One region of the Vibrio sp. NH-7 genome, then DNA from elsewhere that is predicted to be linked to it. Evidence: riboswitches for the same ligand, from Rfam matches in the RefSeq annotation. Region 1 holds a riboswitch; each other region holds the start of a gene.
The links. Region 1 has a riboswitch for thiamine pyrophosphate ahead of thiC (phosphomethylpyrimidine synthase ThiC). Riboswitches for the same ligand answer to the same signal wherever they lie in the genome.
Positions count from the first base shown of each region.

Region 1 (7,673 bases):
CATGAGTAGAAAGACCAAGACGAATGCCGGCTTTGGTTAGCTGAGCCAAATTCGATTCTTCTATGTCTTCTTGTCCTAGGTGAACGCCATAAGCGCCATGCTTGATTGCCAACTGCCAATAGTCATTGATGAACACTTGTGCTTGATACTGACGACCTAGCTCAATTGCTCGAATGATCTGTTGTTCTGAATCGGCTTGTTGTGGGTTCTTGATTCGCAGTTGAATAGTGTTGATGCCGAGTGGCAGTAGACGCTCAATCCAATCAACATCATCAACAACTGGATAGAGCCCCAGACTTTGCTTAGTTAGAGTTGGAAAGCTAACACTCTCACCTTGGGCAGACCAACCAACTTGAATACCTAGTCGGTTATCCTCCAGTACAGGTGTGGGGAAATCATCAAATTGGTCAGCCCACTGAACGGATCGTTCCTCGTCAAGGTTGTCATTCAACAGTGTTTCACGTGAAACATTCGCTTGTTGAGTTAGCATTCCTCGAGCAAGTGTTAATGCATCTTCGATAGGAAAATCGAGTACTGTCAGCGTTACTATCCAAGCAAGGTGATGTTCGGGATCGAACATTGCGTTGGGTTTGGACTTAATGGAAAGCGCTCTCACTTCGTTGTTAATTGGGTGACGCCAGATATCAAGCTGATGCACTTTCTCCTTTTCATCGGATACCTGCGTATCAGCAATGCCAATATAAATCGCTTTCGACGGTTGCTTAGCACACGCTTCTACTGATAAAGCAGAGCGGTAATAGAGCACCAATGAACTCTCATGCTCAGAGTCATAACCATCAATAAGATCTGTCGTTATGCGTGTGGTCTGTTGGTCGCGAACAAGCTGAATAGATTGAGTTGGGCTCACACCCAACTCAATGTCTTCGATGCTAAAACCCTGTTCTTTCGCCAACAACAAACATTGCTGAACTAAACCTGTTAGTTCTATCAATGATGACGGAATAAGGATTTTGCTCATTAGTCACTTACCTCGGCATGTGCTGCTGGGTGGTACAGCTCAGAACCTGTATCTCTAAATTCTTGCGATTTCTGACGCATCCCCTCCAAAGGATCATCCAGCATTTTGATTGAGATAGCTTGGTCCGCAGCAACTTGCTCAGTGTCTTTCGCATACTCTCGTACCTCTTGCGAGATCTTCATCGAGCAGAACTTTGGTCCGCACATCGAACAGAAGTGAGCAACTTTTCCAGACTCTTGAGGCAAGGTTTCATCATGGAAAGCGCGTGCGGTATCTGGATCGAGCGACAAGTTGAATTGGTCTTCCCAGCGGAACTCGAAGCGAGCTTTAGAAAGCGCATTATCACGAACTTGTGCTCCAGGATGCCCTTTCGCCAAATCAGCGGCGTGTGCAGCAAGCTTGTAAGTGATCATGCCTACTTTCACGTCTTCTTTGTTTGGTAAGCCAAGATGCTCTTTTGGAGTGACGTAGCAAAGCATCGCACAGCCATACCAGCCAATCATAGCAGCGCCAATACCTGAAGTTATATGGTCGTAACCAGGAGCGACGTCTGTCGTCAGTGGACCAAGTGTGTAGAAAGGAGCTTCATGACAATGCTCTAGCTGCTCTTCCATGTTCTCTTTGATCATATGCATTGGAACATGGCCAGGGCCTTCAATAATCACCTGTACATCGTATTCCCACGCAATCTTGGTTAACTCACCAAGGGTACGAAGCTCTGCAAATTGCGCTTCGTCGTTAGCATCGGCAACCGAACCAGGACGCAGACCATCACCGAGAGAAAGTGCCACATCATACTTGGCACAGATTTCACAGATCTCTCGGAAGTGGGTATATAAGAAGCTCTCTTGGTGATGGGCTAAACACCATTTCGCGATGATCGAACCACCACGAGAAACGATGCCAGTAACGCGTTTTGCTGTCATTGGTACATAGCGAAGTAGTAAACCGGCATGGATAGTGAAATAGTCAACGCCCTGCTCTGCTTGCTCGATAAGAGTATCACGCATCACTTCCCAGTTAAGGTTTTCCGCAACACCATTCACTTTCTCAAGCGCTTGGTACATTGGTACGGTACCGATCGGAACCGGACTGTTACGTAGAATCCACTCGCGAGTTTCGTGAATATTACGTCCAGTAGAAAGGTCCATAACGGTATCCCCGCCCCAGCGCGTCGCCCATACTAACTTCTCTACTTCTTCCTCAATCGAAGAGGTGACCGATGAGTTACCGATGTTGGCATTCACTTTAACCAAAAAGTTACGGCCAATGATCATTGGTTCGGATTCTGGGTGGTTGATATTAGAAGGGATAATTGCGCGACCTTCGGCGACTTCTTTACGAACAAACTCGGCGGTAATGTCCTTTGGTAGGTTCGCCCCGAAGCTTTGACCTGGATGCTGCTGATTCAGCACTTCATCACGGTATTGAGCTCGCCCCATATTTTCACGCAAAGCGATATATTCCATTTCTGGGGTGATAATGCCTTTGCGAGCATAGTGCAATTGAGTCACGCATTGCCCATCTTTGGCACGTCGAATACGTGGTAGATTGCCGTAACGAAGCTCGTCTAGCGTTTCATCTTCTAGGCGCTCTTTGGTGTATAGCGAGCTTACTTCATCAAGTAGTTCAGTATCGGCACGCTCTTCAATCCACCCTTCTCGCAGCTTAGGTAAGCCGTTGTAAAGGTCTATGGTGTGATTTGGGTCTGTGTATACACCCGAGGTATCGTAAACGCGAACTGGCTCATTAGGCTCGAAAATAGGGGCTTCTTTAGTGCCTCCAATAAGGCTATCAGCAAGTGATATTTCGCGCATTGGCACACGAATATCAGGACGTGAACCCTCTACATAAACTTTGCTTGAATTTGGGTACGGCTGTACCGAGAGTGTATCAATGAACTGTTTTGCTTCCAGTCTCGCTTGCTTGCGACTCGACATAGCATTTTTCCTTGCTTTGTAATTAGTTTGGATAAAAATGCTTGGCGGAAAGATGCGACAAGAGGTTTCAAGACACCACAAAATGTGTTGCTTGAATATAGATAGATCACTGATGGGAAAATATAGTGATCTCTTCTCCTGTTCCCTTCGCAGATTCTAATCTGATCAGGTTCAACGGATCCCGAATTAACGGTCTCAGCCTTATGGCACTCCGACAAGTGAAAATAGTATATAAAATCGGCTTGGTTAAACCAAGCCGACCTGTATAAAAATAACGAGAAGAGCCGTATTGCTAACTCTTAATAAGTAGCTGGAATCCTATCCACGCTGCAGAGATACTCAGAACAACATTAAGCAGTACATTAAGTCCCATCTTAAAAAAAGCACCTTGCTGCATCAAAAGGACATTATCCATAGAGAATGTTGAAAACGTTGTTAATGCACCAAGGAAACCAAGGCCAATGATTTGACGCCAAGGCTCAGTTGCAATCAGCTCATTTTCGAAAGCTGCAATGAGCAAGCCCATAATGAAAGAGCCAACCACATTAACAGTTAGCGTACCGTAAGGAAAACCTCGCCCCAGCAATACGACACACAGCTCAGAAATTAGGTAACGAGAACACGCACCAAATGCTCCACCTAGTGCAATAAACCCAAGAATAGACAGTTGTCCCATGACACCCCCATATTTAACTGCTCACTATTGTAGCTTTTACTCGCTATTTATCGATCAGAAAATGGCTAACTTATCTAAATCAAAGTTTGAAATTTCAAAAGTTACAGGCATCACTTTTCCCGTTGTATACAAATAATACACGCATACAACTTTATCGTATTAGCCTAGGGTGGAGGGATAACTTCAATGAATTTCCTCCGTGTAGAGATGACTTATTTGTGGACAGAGCTTAGTCTTTGAACTGTACGAGCGAGAATAGTTACTCTGTTAATATGACTAGCTCACACAAATAACCCCGCCAGAGCTTAGAATATGTTAGAAACAGAAGAGACTGACAAGGTGAAGTCTCAATCGAACTAGCGACTCAAGATAAATAACATTGCTTAAATGCGAAAAATCCTCAGCATTTCTTCTGAGGCTTTTGAATATGGCAGAGGTGGACCGGGCTGGCGCTCCAGAGATTCGAACTCCCAACTCGCGCTGTTTTTGATAAGTCGGAGAATCCGCTGCTCTGCCAATTGATTACTTCAACATCAAAAAGTAAAAAGGCTCCAGTCTTTCGACTAGAGCCTTAAATATGGCAGGGGTGGAGAGATTCGAACTCCCAACACGCGGATTTGGAATCCGCTGCTCTGCCAATTGGAGCTACACCCCTGTAGAATCTTTTCAAATTGTAGATTCGAAAAAACCTCGCATTAAGCGAGGTTTCGAAATAAGTGGCGGAGTGGACGGGACTCGAACCCGCGACCCCCGGCGTGACAGGCCGGTATTCTAACCAACTGAACTACCACTCCGCAGTGGCGTACTCGCTATCAAGCAAGTGTCCATAATTTAAAGCCTGGCGATGTCCTACTCTCACATGGGGAAGCCCCACACTACCATCGGCGCTAATTCGTTTCACTTCTGAGTTCGGCATGGAATCAGGTGGGTCCAAATCGCTATGGTCGCCAAGCAAATTCTTTAATCTGGAAAGCTGTTTGTGCTCTCAAAACACAATCAAGTTAATTCTTGTATCGAGTCCATCAAAACCCTTTGGGTGTTGTATGGTTAAGCCTCACGGGCAATTAGTACAGGTTAGCTCAATGCCTCACAGCACTTACACACCCTGCCTATCAACGTTCTAGTCTCGAACAACCCTTTAGGACCCTCAAGGGGTCAGGGAAGACTCATCTCAGGGCTCGCTTCCCGCTTAGATGCTTTCAGCGGTTATCGATTCCGAACTTAGCTACCGGGCAATGCGTCTGGCGACACAACCCGAACACCAGAGGTTCGTCCACTCCGGTCCTCTCGTACTAGGAGCAGCCCCCTTCAATCTTCCAACGCCCACGGCAGATAGGGACCGAACTGTCTCACGACGTTCTAAACCCAGCTCGCGTACCACTTTAAATGGCGAACAGCCATACCCTTGGGACCGACTTCAGCCCCAGGATGTGATGAGCCGACATCGAGGTGCCAAACACCGCCGTCGATATGAACTCTTGGGCGGTATCAGCCTGTTATCCCCGGAGTACCTTTTATCCGTTGAGCGATGGCCCTTCCATTCAGAACCACCGGATCACTATGACCTGCTTTCGCACCTGCTCGAATTGTCATTCTCGCAGTCAAGCGGGCTTATGCCATTGCACTAACCTCACGATGTCCAACCGTGATTAGCCCACCTTCGTGCTCCTCCGTTACTCTTTGGGAGGAGACCGCCCCAGTCAAACTACCCACCAGGCACTGTCCGCAACCCCGATAAGGGGTCAACGTTAGAACATCAACACTACAAGGGTGGTATTTCAAGGACGGCTCCACCGATACTGGCGTACCGGGTTCAAAGCCTCCCACCTATCCTACACATGTAGGGTCAATGTTCAGTGCCAAGCTGTAGTAAAGGTTCACGGGGTCTTTCCGTCTAGCCGCGGGTACACTGCATCTTCACAGCGATTTCAATTTCACTGAGTCTCGGGTGGAGACAGCGTGGCCATCATTACGCCATTCGTGCAGGTCGGAACTTACCCGACAAGGAATTTCGCTACCTTAGGACCGTTATAGTTACGGCCGCCGTTTACCGGGGCTTCGATCAAGAGCTTCGTGCAAGCACTAACCCCATCAATTAACCTTCCGGCACCGGGCAGGCGTCACACCGTATACGTCATCTTACGATTTTGCACAGTGCTGTGTTTTTAATAAACAGTTGCAGCCACCTGGTATCTGCGACTCTCAATAGCTCCATCCGCGAGGGACTTCACCGTCAAGAGCGTACCTTCTCCCGAAGTTACGGTACCATTTTGCCTAGTTCCTTCACCCGAGTTCTCTCAAGCGCCTTGGTATTCTCTACCCGACCACCTGTGTCGGTTTGGGGTACGATTCCTTACAATCTGAAGCTTAGAGGCTTTTCCTGGAAGCATGGCATCAATGACTTCACTACCGTAGTAGCTCGACGTCGTGTCTCAGCCTTAGAGAGAGCCGGATTTACCTAACTCTCAAGCCTACGCACTTGAACCTGGACAACCGTCGCCAGGCCCACCTAGCCTTCTCCGTCCCCCCATCGCAATTGTAAGAAGTACGGGAATATTAACCCGTTTCCCATCGACTACGCCTTTCGGCCTCGCCTTAGGGGTCGACTTACCCTGCCCCGATTAACGTTGGACAGGAACCCTTGGTCTTCCGGCGAGGAGGTTTTTCACCCCCTTTATCGTTACTCATGTCAGCATTCGCACTTCTGATACCTCCAGCATGCTTTACAACACACCTTCAACGGCTTACAGAACGCTCCCCTACCCAATGACTAAAAGTCATTGCCGCAGCTTCGGTTTATAGCTTAGCCCCGTTACATCTTCCGCGCAGGCCGACTCGACTAGTGAGCTATTACGCTTTCTTTAAATGATGGCTGCTTCTAAGCCAACATCCTAGCTGTCTAAGCCTTCCCACATCGTTTCCCACTTAGCTATAATTTGGGACCTTAGCTGGCGGTCTGGGTTGTTTCCCTCTCCACGACGGACGTTAGCACCCGCCGTGTGTCTCCCGGATAGTACTTACTGGTATTCGGAGTTTGCAAAGGGTTGGTAAGTCGGGATGACCCCCTAGCCTTAACAGTGCTCTACCCCCAGTAGTATTCGTCCGAGGCTCTACCTAAATAGATTTCGGGGAGAACCAGCTATCTCCAGGTTTGATTGGCCTTTCACCCCTAGCCACAAGTCATCCGCTAATTTTTCAACATTAGTCGGTTCGGTCCTCCAGTTGATGTTACTCAACCTTCAACCTGCCCATGGCTAGATCACCTGGTTTCGGGTCTATATCCAGCAACTCGACGCCCAGTTAAGACTCGATTTCTCTACGGCTCCCCTAGATGGTTAACCTTGCTACTGAATATAAGTCGCTGACCCATTATACAAAAGGTACGCAGTCACACCACGAAGGTGCTCCTACTGCTTGTACGTACACGGTTTCAGGTTCTATTTCACTCCCCTCACAGGGGTTCTTTTCGCCTTTCCCTCACGGTACTGGTTCACTATCGGTCAGTCAGTAGTATTTAGCCTTGGAGGATGGTCCCCCCATATTCAGACAGGATATCACGTGTCCCGCCCTACTCGATTTCACTGAACACACATCGTCAACTACGGGACTATCACCCTGTATCGTCGGACTTTCCAGACCGTTCGTCTAACGCGTGTAAAGCTTAAGGGCTAGTCCAATTTCGCTCGCCGCTACTTTCGGAATCTCGGTTGATTTCTTTTCCTCGGGGTACTTAGATGTTTCAGTTCCCCCGGTTCGCCTCCTGCTGCTATGTATTCACAACAGGATACTTACTTATGTAAGTGGGTTTCCCCATTCGGAAATCCCAGACTCAAATGGTTTTTACTACCTAATCTGGGCTTATCGCAAGTTAATACGTCCTTCATCGCCTCTGACTGCCAAGGCATCCACCGTGTACGCTTAGTCACTTAACCATACAACCCCAAAGGGTCTTTGTTAGTAACCAAAGTTGTCTGCATTTTTATACATGTGCAGACACGATTTTGCCGGACTCAAATTCCAAGAACACTTGAATGTGTTGTATTGGTGTTTGTCATAAAGACAAACATTGAGAACTTTA
Region 1 is NZ_CM132187.1:3,037,178-3,044,850, forward strand. Features, by position in the region: gene ACUALS_RS14135 (thiamine phosphate synthase) at 1-979, opposite strand, end outside; gene thiC (phosphomethylpyrimidine synthase ThiC) at 979-2,919, opposite strand; TPP riboswitch at 3,045-3,143, opposite strand; gene crcB (fluoride efflux transporter CrcB) at 3,212-3,595, opposite strand; tRNA gene ACUALS_RS14150 (tRNA-Trp) at 4,174-4,250, opposite strand; tRNA gene ACUALS_RS14155 (tRNA-Asp) at 4,313-4,389, opposite strand; rRNA gene rrf (5S ribosomal RNA) at 4,432-4,547, opposite strand; rRNA gene ACUALS_RS14165 (23S ribosomal RNA) at 4,639-7,527, opposite strand.

Region 2 (7,673 bases), 330 kb from region 1:
CGTTATCTTATTTACTGCGAGGGCAGGACATTGATGGCGAATCGGGTGGCAACGCTATGACAACCACGTTAATTGGTTTGAGCCTTGCACAGAGTGGTCGTGTCGTTGGTGAGATTGGTGAAGCGTTTGGTGTACAGGATCTTCAACTTGATACAGCAGGCTCGGGTGAGGACTCTCAAGTGACGGTCAGCGGGTATGTATTACCTGGGTTACAGGTCAAATATGGTGTTGGCATCTTTGATTCTGTTGGCGAATTTACGGTACGTTATCGACTGATGAAAGATCTCTATGTTGAGGCTGTAACAGGGGTCAGTAGCGCGGTCGACTTGCTTTATCAGTTTGAGTTCGACTAGATTTGAAAGATAGCTAAGTTAGGGACAGACAATGCAACATTTATTATTTGTTTACGGTACCTTGCGCAAAGGTCAAAGCAATCAAAGCTTCTTAGATACCGCGGAGTTTCTTGGTCAACATGAAACTTTGTCAGAGTATGCATTGTATGACTTGGGGGCTTACCCAGCGGTCACGGCAGGGCACAGCTCAATCGTTGGTGAGGTATACCTTATTGATGACGACACCTTGGCTAAAATTGATGTGCTTGAAGATGTGCCGGTTGAGTACCGCCGTGAGCAAATAGACACGCCATTTGGTCGCGCTTGGATCTACCTCTATCAAGATACCAGTCAGTTGGATAGCTTGTTGGCTTCAGGGGACTGGTGCCAACGCATCTAGATGTGTCTGAGAGTGTTGACGCAAAAAGAAAAAGTCCGCTTTGTGCGGACTTTTTTGTGTTTTGAGGGCGCTATTTTTGCGCTCTTTCGTAAGATTCTAAAATTTCTTGGCGAGCGGCAGCGACGTCTTCCCAACCATCGACTTTCACCCACTTGCCTGATTCAAGCTCTTTATAACGCTCAAAGAAGTGCGTGATTTGCGCTTTAAGTAACTCAGGAATATCGCCCACATCTTGAATGTGGTCGTACTCTTTTGACAGTTTAGAGTGTGGCACGGCGACGACTTTGGCGTCTTCTCCTGATTCATCAGTCATTTTCAAAACGCCAACTGGACGACAGCGAATCACTGAACCTGGCATCAGCGGGTGCGGTGTTGGTACGAGTACGTCTACCGGATCACCATCGAGTGATAGCGTGTGGTTTACGTAACCGTAGTTACATGGGTAGAACATCGGGGCAGACATAAATCGGTCGACAAATACCGCGCCAGAATCCTTGTCGACTTCGTATTTTATCGGATCAGCATTGGCGGGAATTTCAATCACAACATAGATGTCATCGGGTAGAGATTTGCCTGTTGGTACGTCGTTTAAGCTCATTGCTAAAGTTCCTTTTTGTCTAAGTATGGGCTGAAATTTAACCAAAATACCTTACTGCTAAACTCGGTTTTTTGTAAATATTTGCGGCGAGACTTTGCTCAAGAAAATCAGATTATTCATGTATGAATAAAGAAAAGGCGCTCGATGAGCGCCTTTGTAGAAGGTTATTGATCGTCGTCTCGATTGAGCTCGAGGAACTCCTCAACCTTTTTCACCATGTTCTTTGAGCCCACGAAAAACGGTACACGCTGATGTAGTTCGGTAGGTTTGATGTCCATAATGCGATTCACGCCATCTGACGCCACGCCACCAGCTTGCTCGATGATGTAAGCCATTGGATTGCATTCGTATAGTAAGCGCAGTTTGCCGCTTGGGTGACTTTGCGTGCTTGGGTAGAGGTAAATACCACCCTTGAGTAGATTGCGGTGGAAGTCCGCGACTAAGGAGCCGATGTAGCGCGAAGTGTAAGGGCGCTTCTCGCTTGGCGCATTTTCTTGGCAGTACTTGATGTACTTTTTCACACCCATTGGGAAGCGAATGTAGTTTCCTTCGTTAATGGAGTAAATAGTGCCGTCTTCTGGGATCATCATGTTTTCATGTGACAAGCAGAATGTGCCAAGTGATGGGTCATAAGTGAAACCGTTAACTCCGTTACCAGTGGTGTATACCAACATGGTCGACGAGCCATAGATCACGTAACCAGCCGCAACCTGTTTGTGACCAGGTTGCAGGAAATCTTCTTCGGTTGGCGGAGTACCAATCGGTGAAACACGACGGTAGATAGAGAAAATCGTACCCACTGAAACGTTCACGTCGATGTTTGACGAACCATCAAGTGGGTCCATCAGCACAACATATTTTGCGTTTTTGTTGAGTTCTTTATTAAATGCTACTGCTTCGTCTTCTTCTTCACTCGCAACACCACAAACTTGGTCGCGAGCTTCTAGCGCTGCTTTAAACTTCTCGTTGGCGTAGACATCGAGCTTTTGCTGATCTTCACCTTGGACATTTTCTGTCCCGACTGCACCTGTAATGTCACCAAGGCCTGCGGCGTTGATTTCACGGTTTACAATTTTTGCAGCAAGGCGAATTGAAGAAAGTAGGGATGATAGATCACCGCTAGCGTGGGGGAAGTCCGCTTGCTTTTCAACAATGAACTCGCCAAGGGTGCGCATTCCAGACATGGTTATTCCTTAAAAGTCGCTTCTAAATAGTGGGGGATGTGGCATGGATGATCTCTATTTGGATCGTTTCGAAATGCCTGAGCTAAGTGTAAGAGCAGGATCTTTTTATTGGTAATGAACTAACTGCTTGAGATCTCAATTTATTTGTCGACTCTTTGCTGTGTTTTCATGACTCGTTTGGCTGGAATCAAGCTGTACACGGAGTGTGCGGTTGAGTAAGGCTTGTGTCATACAGTGATCAAAGTTGTTCGCTTTTTAAGGCTTTATCGCCATAATGAGTCCACTATTATTTGCCTGAAACAGGGTCAGTTTATGCATATTCATATCTTGGGGATTTGCGGCACATTTATGGGTGGTGCTGCAGTATTAGCTCGTCAACTTGGTCATAAAGTGACGGGGAGCGATGCCAACGTTTACCCGCCGATGAGCACGTTGCTTGAATCTCAAGGTATTGAAATTATAGAAGGATTTGACCCTTCCCAGCTTGAGCCTGCGCCAGACCTTGTGGTGATAGGTAATGCGATGAGTCGCGGCAACCCATGTGTCGAGCACGTACTTAACACTAATCTGCGTTACACCTCTGGACCGCAATGGTTACAAGAGTTTTTGCTGCACGATCGCTGGGTTCTAGCGGTCTCAGGTACGCACGGTAAAACCACTACATCAAGTATGCTAGCTTGGATCTTGGAAGCCTGCGGTTACCAGCCTGGATTCTTAGTCGGTGGTGTACTCGGCAATTTTGGCGTTTCTGCTCGATTGGGCGAAAGTATGTTTTTTGTTGTGGAGGCAGATGAATATGACAGTGCTTTTTTCGATAAGCGTTCTAAGTTTGTCCACTACCACCCGCGCACGTTAGTGATGAATAATCTAGAGTTCGATCACGCAGATATTTTTGATGATCTTGAAGCGATTCAGCGCCAATTCCACCATTTAGTGCGTACGGTGCCGGGCAATGGCCGTATCTTTGCTCCGAAACAAGATAAGGCTTTAGCCGATGTGCTCGAGCGTGGCTGCTGGAGCGAAACGGAATTCAGTGGCGAGCAGGGTGACTGGCAAGCAGAAAAAGTGGTGAATGATGGTTCTCACTTCAAGGTTTTTTTCCAAGGCAACCAAGTTGGGGAAGTGCGCTGGGATTTGGTGGGCGATCATAATGTCGACAACGCTCTTATGGCTATCGCAGCAGCAAGGCACGTCGGTGTAACGCCAGATCTTGCCTGTGACGCGCTCGGAAAGTTCATTAATACTAAGCGACGTCTGGAGTGTAAGGGAGAAATCGCAGGCGTGACGGTTTACGATGACTTTGCCCATCATCCAACGGCGATTGAACTCACTTTGGGTGGCTTACGTAACAAGGTAGGTCAACGTCGAATTCTTGCCGTACTTGAGCCACGCAGTGCAACCATGAAGCGCGGTGTCCATAAAGAGACACTGGCTGCATCGTTGCGAGCCGCTGATTCTGTATTCCTCTATCAGCCTGACTCCATTGATTGGTCTGTGGAGGATGTGGCTCAGCAATGCACTCAACCCGCTTGGACATCTAAGGATGTCGATGCGCTTGTCGAGATGATTGTTGCTGAGGCTCAGCCCGGCGATCAGATTCTGGTGATGAGTAACGGTGGCTTTGAAGGCATTCACGGTAAATTACTCGACCAATTGGCAAACAAGGCAAATTAGCAAAGAAGTATGCATTCAATGAACAATAAACAGAAAGCGATCACATTAGCCTTCACAGGGGCATCTGGCGCGCCTTATGGGCTGCGCCTACTAGAATGTTTGATCGCTGCCGACTACCAAGTTTTTCTTTTGATCTCCTCAGCTGCCCGCGTTGTGTTAGCCACAGAGCACGGCTTAAAGTTGTCTGCAAACCCTGAGTCGGCCAAGCAAGCGTTGGTCGAACATCTAAAGTGTGACGCTGATAAACTGATAGTCTGTGGTAAGGACGATTGGTTCTCTCCGGTTGCGTCGGGCTCTGCGGCACCGAAGCAGATGGTGGTTTGCCCTTGCTCTGCAGGCAGCGTGGCAGCGATCGCTCACGGCATGTCAGACAACCTGATTGAACGCGCAGCCGATGTGGTGATGAAGGAGCGCGGTCAACTATTGTTGGTTGTTCGTGAAACCCCGTTCTCGACGTTACACCTTGAGAATATGCACAAATTGTCCCAAATGGGCGTTACGATCATGCCAGCTGCGCCCGGTTTTTATCATCAGCCCAAGTCGATTGAGGATTTGATCGATTTCATGGTCGCTCGTATTTTGGATCATCTGGGTGTGGAACAAGGTTTGGTTCCTCGCTGGGGATATGATCACCGAGATTGATGGTTAGAGGAACGACTCTAGCTATTGAGTCTCATAACTATTACAATCAAGCCGATACTCATCGGGGAGCTATTCATTGAGTCAATGAAGCTGAGATCGAACCCTTACCATTTCGCGGTAAGTGTGTGGGACCCGTAGACCTGAACCAGATAATGCTGGCGTAGGAATTGAGTTAGGACATGCTGATTTTCAATCCAATTGTCCCTCAAACCTGTGCCGCTCAACAAGGAGAGAGCGAGCAGTGAAAACCACTCTGAGCACCATTTCATTCAGCGCAGTTGCGTTGGCCACACTATCTTCATTTTCCGTTACCGCCGCAGAAAAAGCGCTGACAGTTTACACTTATGACTCTTTCGCAGCCGATTGGGGCCCTGGTCCTAAAGTCGAAAAAGCTTTTGAAGCTCAATGCGGTTGTGACGTGAACTTTGTCGCGCTAGACGACGGTGTCTCTATCCTTAACCGCCTACGTCTAGAAGGAGAGAACAGCAAAGCTGACATCGTTCTTGGTTTAGACAACAACTTGATGGCGGAAGCAAAAAAGACAGGCTTACTCGCTGAGCACAGTGTCGATACGACTTCAGTGACACTGCCAAATGGTTGGAGCGATAACACTTTTGTCCCTTACGATTACGGCTACTTTGCGTTTGTCTACAACAAAGAAAAACTCGCGAATCCACCAAAAAGCCTCAAAGAGTTGGTGGATTCTCGTGATGACTTAAAGGTGATTTATCAAGACCCGCGTACCTCAACACCGGGTCAAGGTCTGATGTTGTGGATGAAGTCGGTGTATGGTGATGAAGTGACTCAAGCATGGCAAAACCTTGCGAAGAAGACCGTCACTGTGACTAAGGGATGGTCAGAAGCGTACTCCATGTTTTTAGAAGGGGAGTCTGATTTGGTTCTCTCTTACACCACCTCACCTGCGTATCACTTGATTGCGGAAGGGGACGCGAAGTTTGCTGCGGCCGATTTTGCGGAAGGTCACTACACGCAAGTTGAAGTGGCAGCAAAGGTGAAAGGCTCGAATAATCAGGCTCTTGCAGATCAATTTATGGCATTCATTCTCAGTGATGAGTTCCAATCTGTGATGCCAACGGGTAACTGGATGTACCCAGTAACAAGCGTAGAGTTACCTCAAGGATTTGAAACCTTGACTGTGCCAAACAAGGCATTGAGCTTCAGTGCGGATAAAGTTGCGGAAAACCGTAAGACTTGGATCCGTGAATGGCAAAGTGGGCTGACGTTCTAAGGGTATTTTTTGCGAAGCATTCCCAAAATAGGCTTATGGGTCGCGATGTTCATCGCGACCTTTATTATTTCTGCCTTAGCCGCTTTACTGATTGAAGCGCCCTCTTTGAATCTCGCTCAGGTGTGGCAAGACCCGTACTACCGCCACGTTACCAAGTTCAGTTTTTACCAATCTTTTCTTTCGACGCTGTTAAGTGTTGGGCTCGCTATACCAGTAGCTCACGCGCTTTCTCGTCGTCAATTTCCGGGTAAAAACTTGTTGCTGAAGCTGTTCGCAACCACGTTGGTATTGCCTGTCTTAGTCGGAGTGTTTGGCTTGCTTGCCATTTATGGCAATAGTGGTTTGTTGGCCGATGGTTTTGCCTACTTTGATAGCAAACTGCCTTTTTCGATTTATGGTTTGAACGGTATTTTGCTGGCGCACCTGTTTTTTAATTTGCCCTATGCGAGTCGGCTTTTGCTGCAATCTTTAGAGTCCATCCCAGAAGAGCAGCACAAACTCTGTGCGCATCTTGGTATGGGGGCGTGGCAAAAGTTCGTTTGGGTTGAGTGGCCACGCATAAAGCAGCAGCTTGCTCATGTTTGTGGTTTAGTGTTTATGCTCTGCTTTACCAGTTTTGCGACCGTAATGGCGCTTGGTGGCGGACCAAAATCGACGACCATTGAACTCGCCATCTATCAAGCGATCAAATTTGATTTCGATTTGCAAGCCGGTGCGCTATTGGCGATATGGCAGATGACGCTTTGTGGCATCATGGCGCTGATCATTCAGCGTTTGGGTAAACCGATATCAGTAAGCTCCGTGAGTACTACGAACAACCCCTATTTAGCCGGTAATCATTGGCGCAATAAAGTGTGGGATTACAGTTGGATTGGGCTCGCCGCCATATTGGTTCTGCCTCCTTTGGCAATGGTCATTGTCAGCGGTATCAATAGCCATGCGGTCCAAGTCTTTACAGATCCGCGTTTTTGGCATGCACTTTGGGCATCGCTGAAAGTGGCGACCCTTGCGAGTATGATCGCTTTGTTGGCGGGTATTACCATCTTGATCACCAGTCGTCGACTCCGGCTTAATGCTCGAGCGCGGCAAGCGGATCATATTGAACTGATCGGCACCATTATTTTGGTCACCCCCGGCTTGGTTGTTTCGACTGGGTTGTTTTTGTTGCTGCGCTCATTTACGGATGTATTCAGTCTGGCTTTCGTGGTGGTCGTGGCGGTGAACGCGCTGATGGGGCTTCCCTATGTGATTAAAACGCTCTCTCAGCCGATGCTACAGGTCGAGCAACAGTATCAGTATGTGTGTGCAAGCCTTGGGATGAAAGGGTGGCAACGGTTTAAAGTGGTTGAGTGGCGGGCGCTTAAAAAACCGATGGCGCACGCATTTGCTATTAGCTTCATGTTTGCGATTGGCGATCTGAGCGCGATTGCCTTGTTTGGTAGTCAAGAATTTCGCACTCTACCACTCTATCTGTTCCAGTTGCTGGGAAGCTATCAGATGGATGCGGCGGCGGTCGTTTCCCTGACATTGCTTCTTCTCAGTGTTGGCTGTTTCACGCTCATCGAAACGTTGTTTAAAGCGAACAAAAAGGTCA
Region 2 is NZ_CM132187.1:2,708,799-2,716,471, reverse strand. Features, by position in the region: gene tamB (autotransporter assembly complex protein TamB) at 1-353, shown strand, start outside; gene ACUALS_RS12555 (gamma-glutamylcyclotransferase family protein) at 385-732, shown strand; gene ppa (inorganic diphosphatase) at 803-1,330, opposite strand; gene fbp (class 1 fructose-bisphosphatase) at 1,495-2,514, opposite strand; gene mpl (UDP-N-acetylmuramate:L-alanyl-gamma-D-glutamyl-meso-diaminopimelate ligase) at 2,827-4,188, shown strand; gene ACUALS_RS12535 (flavin prenyltransferase UbiX) at 4,207-4,830, shown strand; TPP riboswitch at 4,883-5,014, shown strand; gene thiB (thiamine ABC transporter substrate binding subunit) at 5,072-6,079, shown strand; gene thiP (thiamine/thiamine pyrophosphate ABC transporter permease ThiP) at 6,089-7,673, shown strand, end outside.
Region 2: it holds a riboswitch for thiamine pyrophosphate, as region 1 does, so the genes downstream of both, thiB (thiamine ABC transporter substrate binding subunit) here and thiC (phosphomethylpyrimidine synthase ThiC) in region 1, are expected to answer to the same signal.

Region 3 (7,673 bases), on a different replicon from region 1:
GAGAAAGGGAATCACATCGGGGTACTTACGACAAAAAGAAGAGAGCAATGGCGCAATGTATTGCTTACCTATGTCTTTCGGAGCCGAGATTTTAAGCGGTCCTTTTACCTCTGTGGTCCCGGTTTGAAGCACATTCTCAGTCGCTCGAACGCTTTCCAATATTTCAATACACGATTGGTGATAAAGCGCCCCTGCATCCGTCAAAGACAAATGACGAGTGCTTCGATTCAGCAACTTCACACCATAGCGCTGCTCTAAATTTTGCAGCCTCGCCGTCACCGTCGCGGGCGATAGCCCCAAAGCTCTCCCGGCTGATGCCATGCCTCTGTGATGAACAATGGCAACAAACATTTCCATATCGGCGAACTTATCCATGCTCCTACCTCATTATTTGGATTAGCTGAATAATAAATTCAAATAATAGCCAATTATCAAATTTTTTCGAACCAATATACTGACGCTATTCAGACAAGTCCCTCGACTTGCCATCGAAACCCAAAATGAGATTGCTATGAAAAATGAAAAGATGCCACTGCAGGTGTGGATTCTAACCTTAGCTGCCTTCGCAATAGGCACAGCAGAATTTGTTATTGCGGGCATATTGCCTCAAGTTGCTCACACTCTTTCAATTACTGAAGGTCAAGCGGGCTACCTAATTAGTGGCTACGCACTTGCGATTGTGTTTGGCGGCCCACTCCTCACGATATACCTCGCTCGTTTCAATAAGAAGAAGGTGCTGGCTGGGCTAATGGTGCTATTTATTCTTGGTAACCTACTTTCTGCTTACGCCCCAAACTATTGGATATTGATGACCAGCCGCGTAATCACAGGTTTGGTTCAAGGTCCGTTTTACGGTATTGGTGCTGTGGTTGCGACAGGACTGGTTAAAAAAAGCATGGCTGGCCGCGCCGTTGGACAGATGTTTGCAGGCTTAACCTTAGCAAACGTGTTAGGGGTGCCAGGGGGCACTTGGATTGGTCTGCAATTTGGATGGCATACTACCTTCCTTACCGTCGCGGCCTTCGGTGCCATCGCTTTGTTCTTTATTGCGGTTGTGATTCAATCAAATGGACACGAGCAAGCAAAAGCGGTCAAAACTCAGTTAATTGCATTTAAGAATCCTCTACTTCTCATCAGTTTAACGGTTACCGTATTGGTTTGGTCGGGCTTTATGACCTTGTATGGTTACTTAGCGCCCATCGCTATGCACGTTAGCGGATTCGATGCGCAAGACGTAACATGGATTCTCGTTATCGTTGGGATTGGTTTGATCATCGGCAACCATCTGGGTGGACGTTCCTCAGATAAAAATCTTCATAACGCATCCATCTATTGGGCTTTGGCAATGATTGTTTCACTGCTTTTGGTTGGGCTAAGCCTTAGCCATTCTTGGTTCTTTATCGCTGCTGCCTTTGTATTCGGTATTGCCTCTTTCGCGAATGTTCCAGCTATGCAGTTACGAGTCATGAACCACGGTGGCGAAGGACAAGAGCTCGCGGCAACTGCAAACATCTCCGCGTTTAATTTGGCCAACGCATTTGGCGGGTTCTTAGGAGGTGTGGTGATAGACAGTCACTTTGGCGCAGGCATGATTCCATTTGCCGCTGTAGTGGTCCCTTTGATCGGCGTGATCTTTATCGTCAGAGCCAACCGCAGAGAAATACTGAGCCCCCTCAGCCAAGCCTAACGAACAAGCTGCCTCTGGCAGCTTTTTTTAATGCCAATGCTGACGTTGTCAGCAAAAATCGTCGCGTTTATTAAGCCAGATCAATCTTGGTATTTATTTCGAGTAGCGTTCAAATTCCCTATCCTACACTTGTTTAAACACCCGTTCACAATAGTAAGGAGCCGCTTATGATTTCCGTACATAGAGACTATCAACTTCATGACCAAAACCATGCTCATGTGGAGATCAATCCTGTCGGCTTACTTGATGTCGACATTAAGGAAAACAAGGTTCGTCACCAAGCCGAATTTTCTGAGCTGAGCTTTAGAAAAGTTGGCCAATATACTCGATTGTCTGCTCAGGGCGAGCAAAAACCTTGGCAACTTGAGTTAACCAACAAAGACGCGGAAGAAATCAACCGCTTGATTGATTCAGCCAACGAAGAGTTAGAGACGCTAATGCGGGATCTCTAAACAAACGCTTTATTTGAGCCGGTCTATTTGTGAGTCAAGATTGGAAGCTTGAGGAGGATCTTTTCGCTCAAAGTATGGAACTGAGGCACCAATAGATAAACCGCGGAAACAAAGACGATAGAACCTACAAGGTCTATTGGTCGGTGCATTCCGAGCCACAGTCGGCTATACGCAACACCGAGCCCCCACAACATGAGCGCAGCGGCGAGTCCGTACTCTCTTGATTGCACAAATAGCCCACCAAAAAACGCGATACAGATGGCCACGAAAATCGTATGACCTGAAGGAAACGAATAATCTTTTTCGCCTTGCCAATGACGAGTTCTCCATTGGCTTACTTGAGTCGAAATGCCATCAATAACTTCAGCTTTTTGTGTCGAGTTGAGCTTGTAAAAATGCTCCGGCTGCGGAATGAGAAGCTGGTGAGACAAAAGTTCCGTGTAAGGTCGAGGGCTTTCTGTCATGATTTTCAGCCCAGTTTTGGCCGCAAAACCAATCAACAAAATCACCCCCAGTTGGACGCCGTTGGCAAGCAAGTTTTGAGTAGACGGGCGTTTTCTCCAGACCAACAATGACAGCACTAGCAAGGTAATGAGAAAGCCTTGTGAGCCAGCGGAATCGGTGAGAAGAGTATAAAAAAGCCCTTCTTCGAAAGAGACGTCACCCAGTAAATCGATATGACTAACTAGCAGTGACATTGGAGAAACCAATAGCACCAAGATGGCCAATAACCCCAAGCCATACTGCTTTTTCATCAGATAGTTTTTCACTCGAATTCACCGCTCCACAACTCAACATGAACCGTATTAAACGCCTGTTTGTTGCGAGCTTTATCAACACTATGTCAATTCGATGAAAGTTCATTTCAGCAGCCAAAGATGATCGCAAAACGACGTCAATTTCCTCTTTCACTCGAGTCAATAAAGGGCTATCTCACATTGATATGACCGGGGAAAAAGTGATGAACTGGGCCATGGCCACGACCCACTGTGAGCTCATCAGCATGAGAGATCGCTTGAGAAATATACTGCTTGCCAAGATACACCGCCTTGTGAAGACGATTCCCTTGAGCGAGATAAGACGCAATCGCTGATGACAAGGTGCAACCAGTGCCGTGGGTATTTTTCGTCGCAAAGCGTCGCGCGCGCAATAAGTCACTACTTTTGGCCTCAATCAGTAGGTCATTGCTGTTGTCATCGCTCTCAAGGTGCCCTCCTTTGAGCAAAACAGCATTCGCTCCGATCCCTCTCAGTTGCTCTATCATCGCCCCCATATCATCCTCGGTTTTAGGCACTTGCCCGCCAATAAGGGCGGCGGCTTCTGGCAAATTAGGAGTAATGAGATCGGCCAATGGCAGCAACTCACGCTTCAAGACCTCTATCGCGCGGTGTTTTAGCAACAAATCGCCACTGGTCGCCACCATCACAGGGTCTACCACAAGATGCTTTGGTTGATATTGACGAATCTTTCGCGCAACCATGTCGATGATTTCGCTGTCTGCGAGCATCCCTACTTTTACAGCAACGATGTTGAGATCTGAAAAAACGGCATCGAGCTGACTTTCAATATGAGCAACGGGGATAGGATGTATGGCGGATACACCGAGGGTGTTTTGTGACGTGATGGCAGTAATGACCGAACACGCATAGCTTCCGGTTGCAGAGATGGCTTTGATGTCGGCTTGAATGCCCGCGCCGCCGCCACTATCTGAACCAGCAATGGTCAATACGATGGGGATATTGTCTTGTGAATGTGGCATGAGTGCTCCTATTACAAGACGTACAGGAACTCTCATCCAGCAGAGAAATTGCCAGCGAGTGCGGACACTCTACCCAGTGTCACGCGAATAGTTCCCTACGTCAGTGTTAACTGAATCAGGTTCAACGGGTCTCGCAGTGCGATCTCAGCCATGCCATCGATGATGGTCAGGCCCCCCGACTATTTGCTGAGAATAATAACAGCAATCATAAGCGTGATGCACACAATAATTTTGCCGTTCAGACAAGGGTTGCTACACAAACCAGTAATTATCGCTTAATCTAATTTTCATAATGGAATTTTATGAAGTCAGCATCATGCTCAACCCTACTTGGTTAAAAACGTTTACCACTCTTATCGATACAGGCCACTTTACCAAAACGGCAGATAAGCTGTTCATGACTCAGCCAGGCGTCACTCAGCACATAAAAAAGCTTGAGGAAGCATGCGGCTATCTATTGATTAAGCGAGATAAGAAAAGTTTCTCGATTACCGAGCAAGGAAGCGCCGTTTACGACTACGCCAAACGTCTTGAGAAGAGTGAACAGCAGCTCCTTGCCTCATTGGGCGAAGACGATCCTTATGCCGGAACCGTGTCGCTCTCTTGCTCCGGTTCAATGGCCCTGATGCTTTACCCCGCCTTGCTGGAGTTGCAAAGTCATCACCCAAAACTCATTCCACAAGTCGAGGCAGCGCCGGAGCATAAAATCCTCAATGACATACTTGACGATCGCGCCGACCTTGGGATTGTGACACGAGTGCCGAATGACGCTCGCTTCCACAGCGAAAAACTCGGGCATGAGCCTCTGTGCCTGATGTTACCCGCCAAGCATCCTGCGAGTAAGCAGCCAATGAGCGTAGACACTCTCAAGCAGCTAGGGTTTATTCGTCACCCTGATGCTGCCCACTACTTCGCGCTCTATTTTTCACAGTTCGATGATCCCGAGCTCGCTAGCCTAGCCATGAATGACGTCCCGATGACGGGCTACGTCAATCAGATTGCGCAAATTCTTCTGCCTGTATCGAAAGGACTAGGGTTTACTATTTTGCCCAAAAGCACGTTGGAAAGTTTTACCCACCGAGAGCAGGTCACGGTCTATCCATTACCAAGCTCAATAACCGAGAGCCTCTACTTACTTTCAAAAAAGAACCGCGATTGGCCGGCAAGGTTTAAGACCGTTAAGGAGACCATTGAGCACAGTATTGCAAAGAGAGAATAGCGGGGAGTATATAGTAAGGCAGGCACTAGGAGGACCCGTAGGTGCCCCCTGCGCGACTGAGTGGGTAGCTTATGCTTCTAGAACTTCTTCACCGAGCACTTCCGACAATAGAAGTTGGTCGGTCTCATCGAGCTTCATTCCTAACACAGGTAGACCGTGTTGGGCAGTCCAACAACAGAAGAAAACCACAATTGCTAATGCGAATAGAATCACTGATATCATAGCCTAATCTCCTCCATGGTTAACATCACCAATACCTGGCTAACCATAAGATGCCGCTAAATCGCGAAGGCCGTCATGCAATACTTTATTCTTTTACGTTTGGGAATCACACAGCGCAAAATCGCGCAAAGTTGTGTTTCTGTATCGTGCAGTGTATTCGTATTAACTATTGAAATCGACTTGGTCTAAACACCTTTGGTTAGTTTGGGTACTCTTTCAATATAGACATACCGTACAAACGAAGCAACTAGATTTAGTAGCTAATTTATACAAAGTCACACTTTTCTTGCTTTTGAGCTTGCATCCCGCTCAAGACGGCAAAATTACCACTTAAACTTGCGCTAACTTTCCTCTTGCGAGAGCAATTAATTGACAAAAAAGTGACTGAGAGTTGACGTTACAAGCTTGTAAAAAACCAAATCTAGCACGTAATTAACTCCCAACAAGGCGCGATATTTCAGTGTTGCCCTGTCTTTGCGGAGAGTAATTGGTAAAAAACAGCCTAGCCATTGCTGTTTCAATAATGGAGATATTATCCATTTTTGGCTTTTAGGCTTTGTGCAGTACAGATAGTCGCGCTGGTATCAACTTTTAAGGAACTGAGAATAAAAAAAGCTCCAGAGTCAGGCACTCTGAAGCTTTGATTACACCACTTTAATCGTGATTATGCGCCAATCACGCCGCCATCTTCACGGGTGATCGCCATGATCGTTGAACGCGGCTTGCTGTTACCACCACCTGGGAAGTGAGAAGGCGCGCCTTTTTCACCTGGGTGCTGGACACCCACAAACATCGTTTTGTTGTCTGCTGAGAAAGTCAGCCCCGTGATTTCACATGCAATTGGCCCTGTCAAGAAACGGCGAACTTCGCCAGTCATTGGGTCACCACACAACATTTGGTTGTTGCCTTGTCCTGCAAAGTCCCCTTTGTTCGAGTAGTTACCATCGGTTTGAATCCACAAACGTCCCGCAGAGTCGAAACCAATCCCGTCTGGGCTATTGAACATGTTATCTGCGGTAATGTTGGCACTTCCTGCATATAGGTTACCTTTGTGGACCTCAGGGTTACCTGCAATTAAGTAAAGGTCCCACTCAAATCCCGCACTGGTATGGTCACCGGCTTGCGGTACCCAACGCACAATTTGACCGTAGTGGTTTTCTTTACGAGGGTTAGGACCACCAACAGGTTGACCTTCTTTCACACCTCGGTTCTTATTGTTGGTTAGCGTACAGAACACATGGTTGTTGTTTGGATGAACCGCAACCCACTCAGGTCTATCCATCGTGGTGGCTCCAACTTGTGTCGCAGCACGGCGAGCAAAAATCATCACTTCTGCTTGGTCGTTAAAACCGTTCTCTTTGGTTAAACCGTTCTTGCCATGTGTCAGCTCAATCCACTGACCTTTGCCTTTGAGCTCATTGTCATCCATTTCAAATTTGGCGACAAACAGAGTGCCCTCTTCCAGTAGGTTGCGGTTTGCTTTGTCGTTGCCTGGCTGATATTTGTTCTTCGACACAAACTTGTATAAGTGCTCTCCGCGCTCATCGTCACCGAGATACACAACCACATGACCGTCATCGTTGATCAGTAACGCTGCATTTTCATGCTTAAAACGACCTAAAGCTGTTCTCTTTAGCGGCGTTGATGTTGGGTCATTCGGGTCAATCTCGACAACCCAGCCGAAGCGATGTGGTTCGTTCGGGTGTTTTGCCACATCAAAACGCTCGTCGCTGTCATGCCACTGATACTTGCTCTTCGCCGCTTTCACACCATAACGCTTGTGATCATCACTTAGCTCTGCGCTCGCGCTAGTACCAAAGTAGCCGTTAAAGTTCTCTTCACACGTGAGGTACGTTCCCCAAGGCGTCTGGCCATTCGCACAGTTGTTGAATGTGCCAAGCGGCTTCATACCTGAAGGGTCTAGCTCGGTTTTCATCAGATCGTGCCCCGCAGCCGGGCCGGTTAGCCTCATAGGCGTGTTTGCGGTAATGCGTCGATTGCGTGCGCCGCTTTTGTCGAGCGTCCAACCGGTATCGGATTTGATAATTTCAAACACGGTAACGCCATGCGCTGCTTGCGCTTTAAGAACGTCGTCTGCTGTCATCGCCTTTCCGCCGTGATCAAACAGCAAATCGTAATTGGTGTACTCGTTGTTTACCGCGATCACTGCGCGGTTGTCATTGATTGGGAAAAAGCTCATACCGTCGGTGTTATCACCAAACTGACGAAGCTGCGCGTCAGAGCTTTGCTTACCACTTGGGTCAAACTCAGGCGCGCCATTAAAGATTGGGTCTCCCCAAGAAAGTAATGGGGTCGCTTTATAACCTTTCGGTA
Region 3 is NZ_CM132188.1:1,452,588-1,460,260, forward strand. Features, by position in the region: gene ACUALS_RS20910 (LysR family transcriptional regulator) at 1-375, opposite strand, end outside; gene ACUALS_RS20915 (MFS transporter) at 512-1,687, shown strand; gene ACUALS_RS20920 (hypothetical protein) at 1,855-2,139, shown strand; gene ACUALS_RS20925 (phosphatase PAP2 family protein) at 2,163-2,909, opposite strand; gene thiD (bifunctional hydroxymethylpyrimidine kinase/phosphomethylpyrimidine kinase) at 3,068-3,898, opposite strand; TPP riboswitch at 3,974-4,086, opposite strand; gene ACUALS_RS20935 (LysR family transcriptional regulator) at 4,215-5,117, shown strand; gene ACUALS_RS20940 (hypothetical protein) at 5,187-5,339, opposite strand; gene ACUALS_RS20945 (PhoX family protein) at 6,004-7,673, opposite strand, start outside.
Region 3: it holds a riboswitch for thiamine pyrophosphate, as region 1 does, so the genes downstream of both, thiD (bifunctional hydroxymethylpyrimidine kinase/phosphomethylpyrimidine kinase) here and thiC (phosphomethylpyrimidine synthase ThiC) in region 1, are expected to answer to the same signal.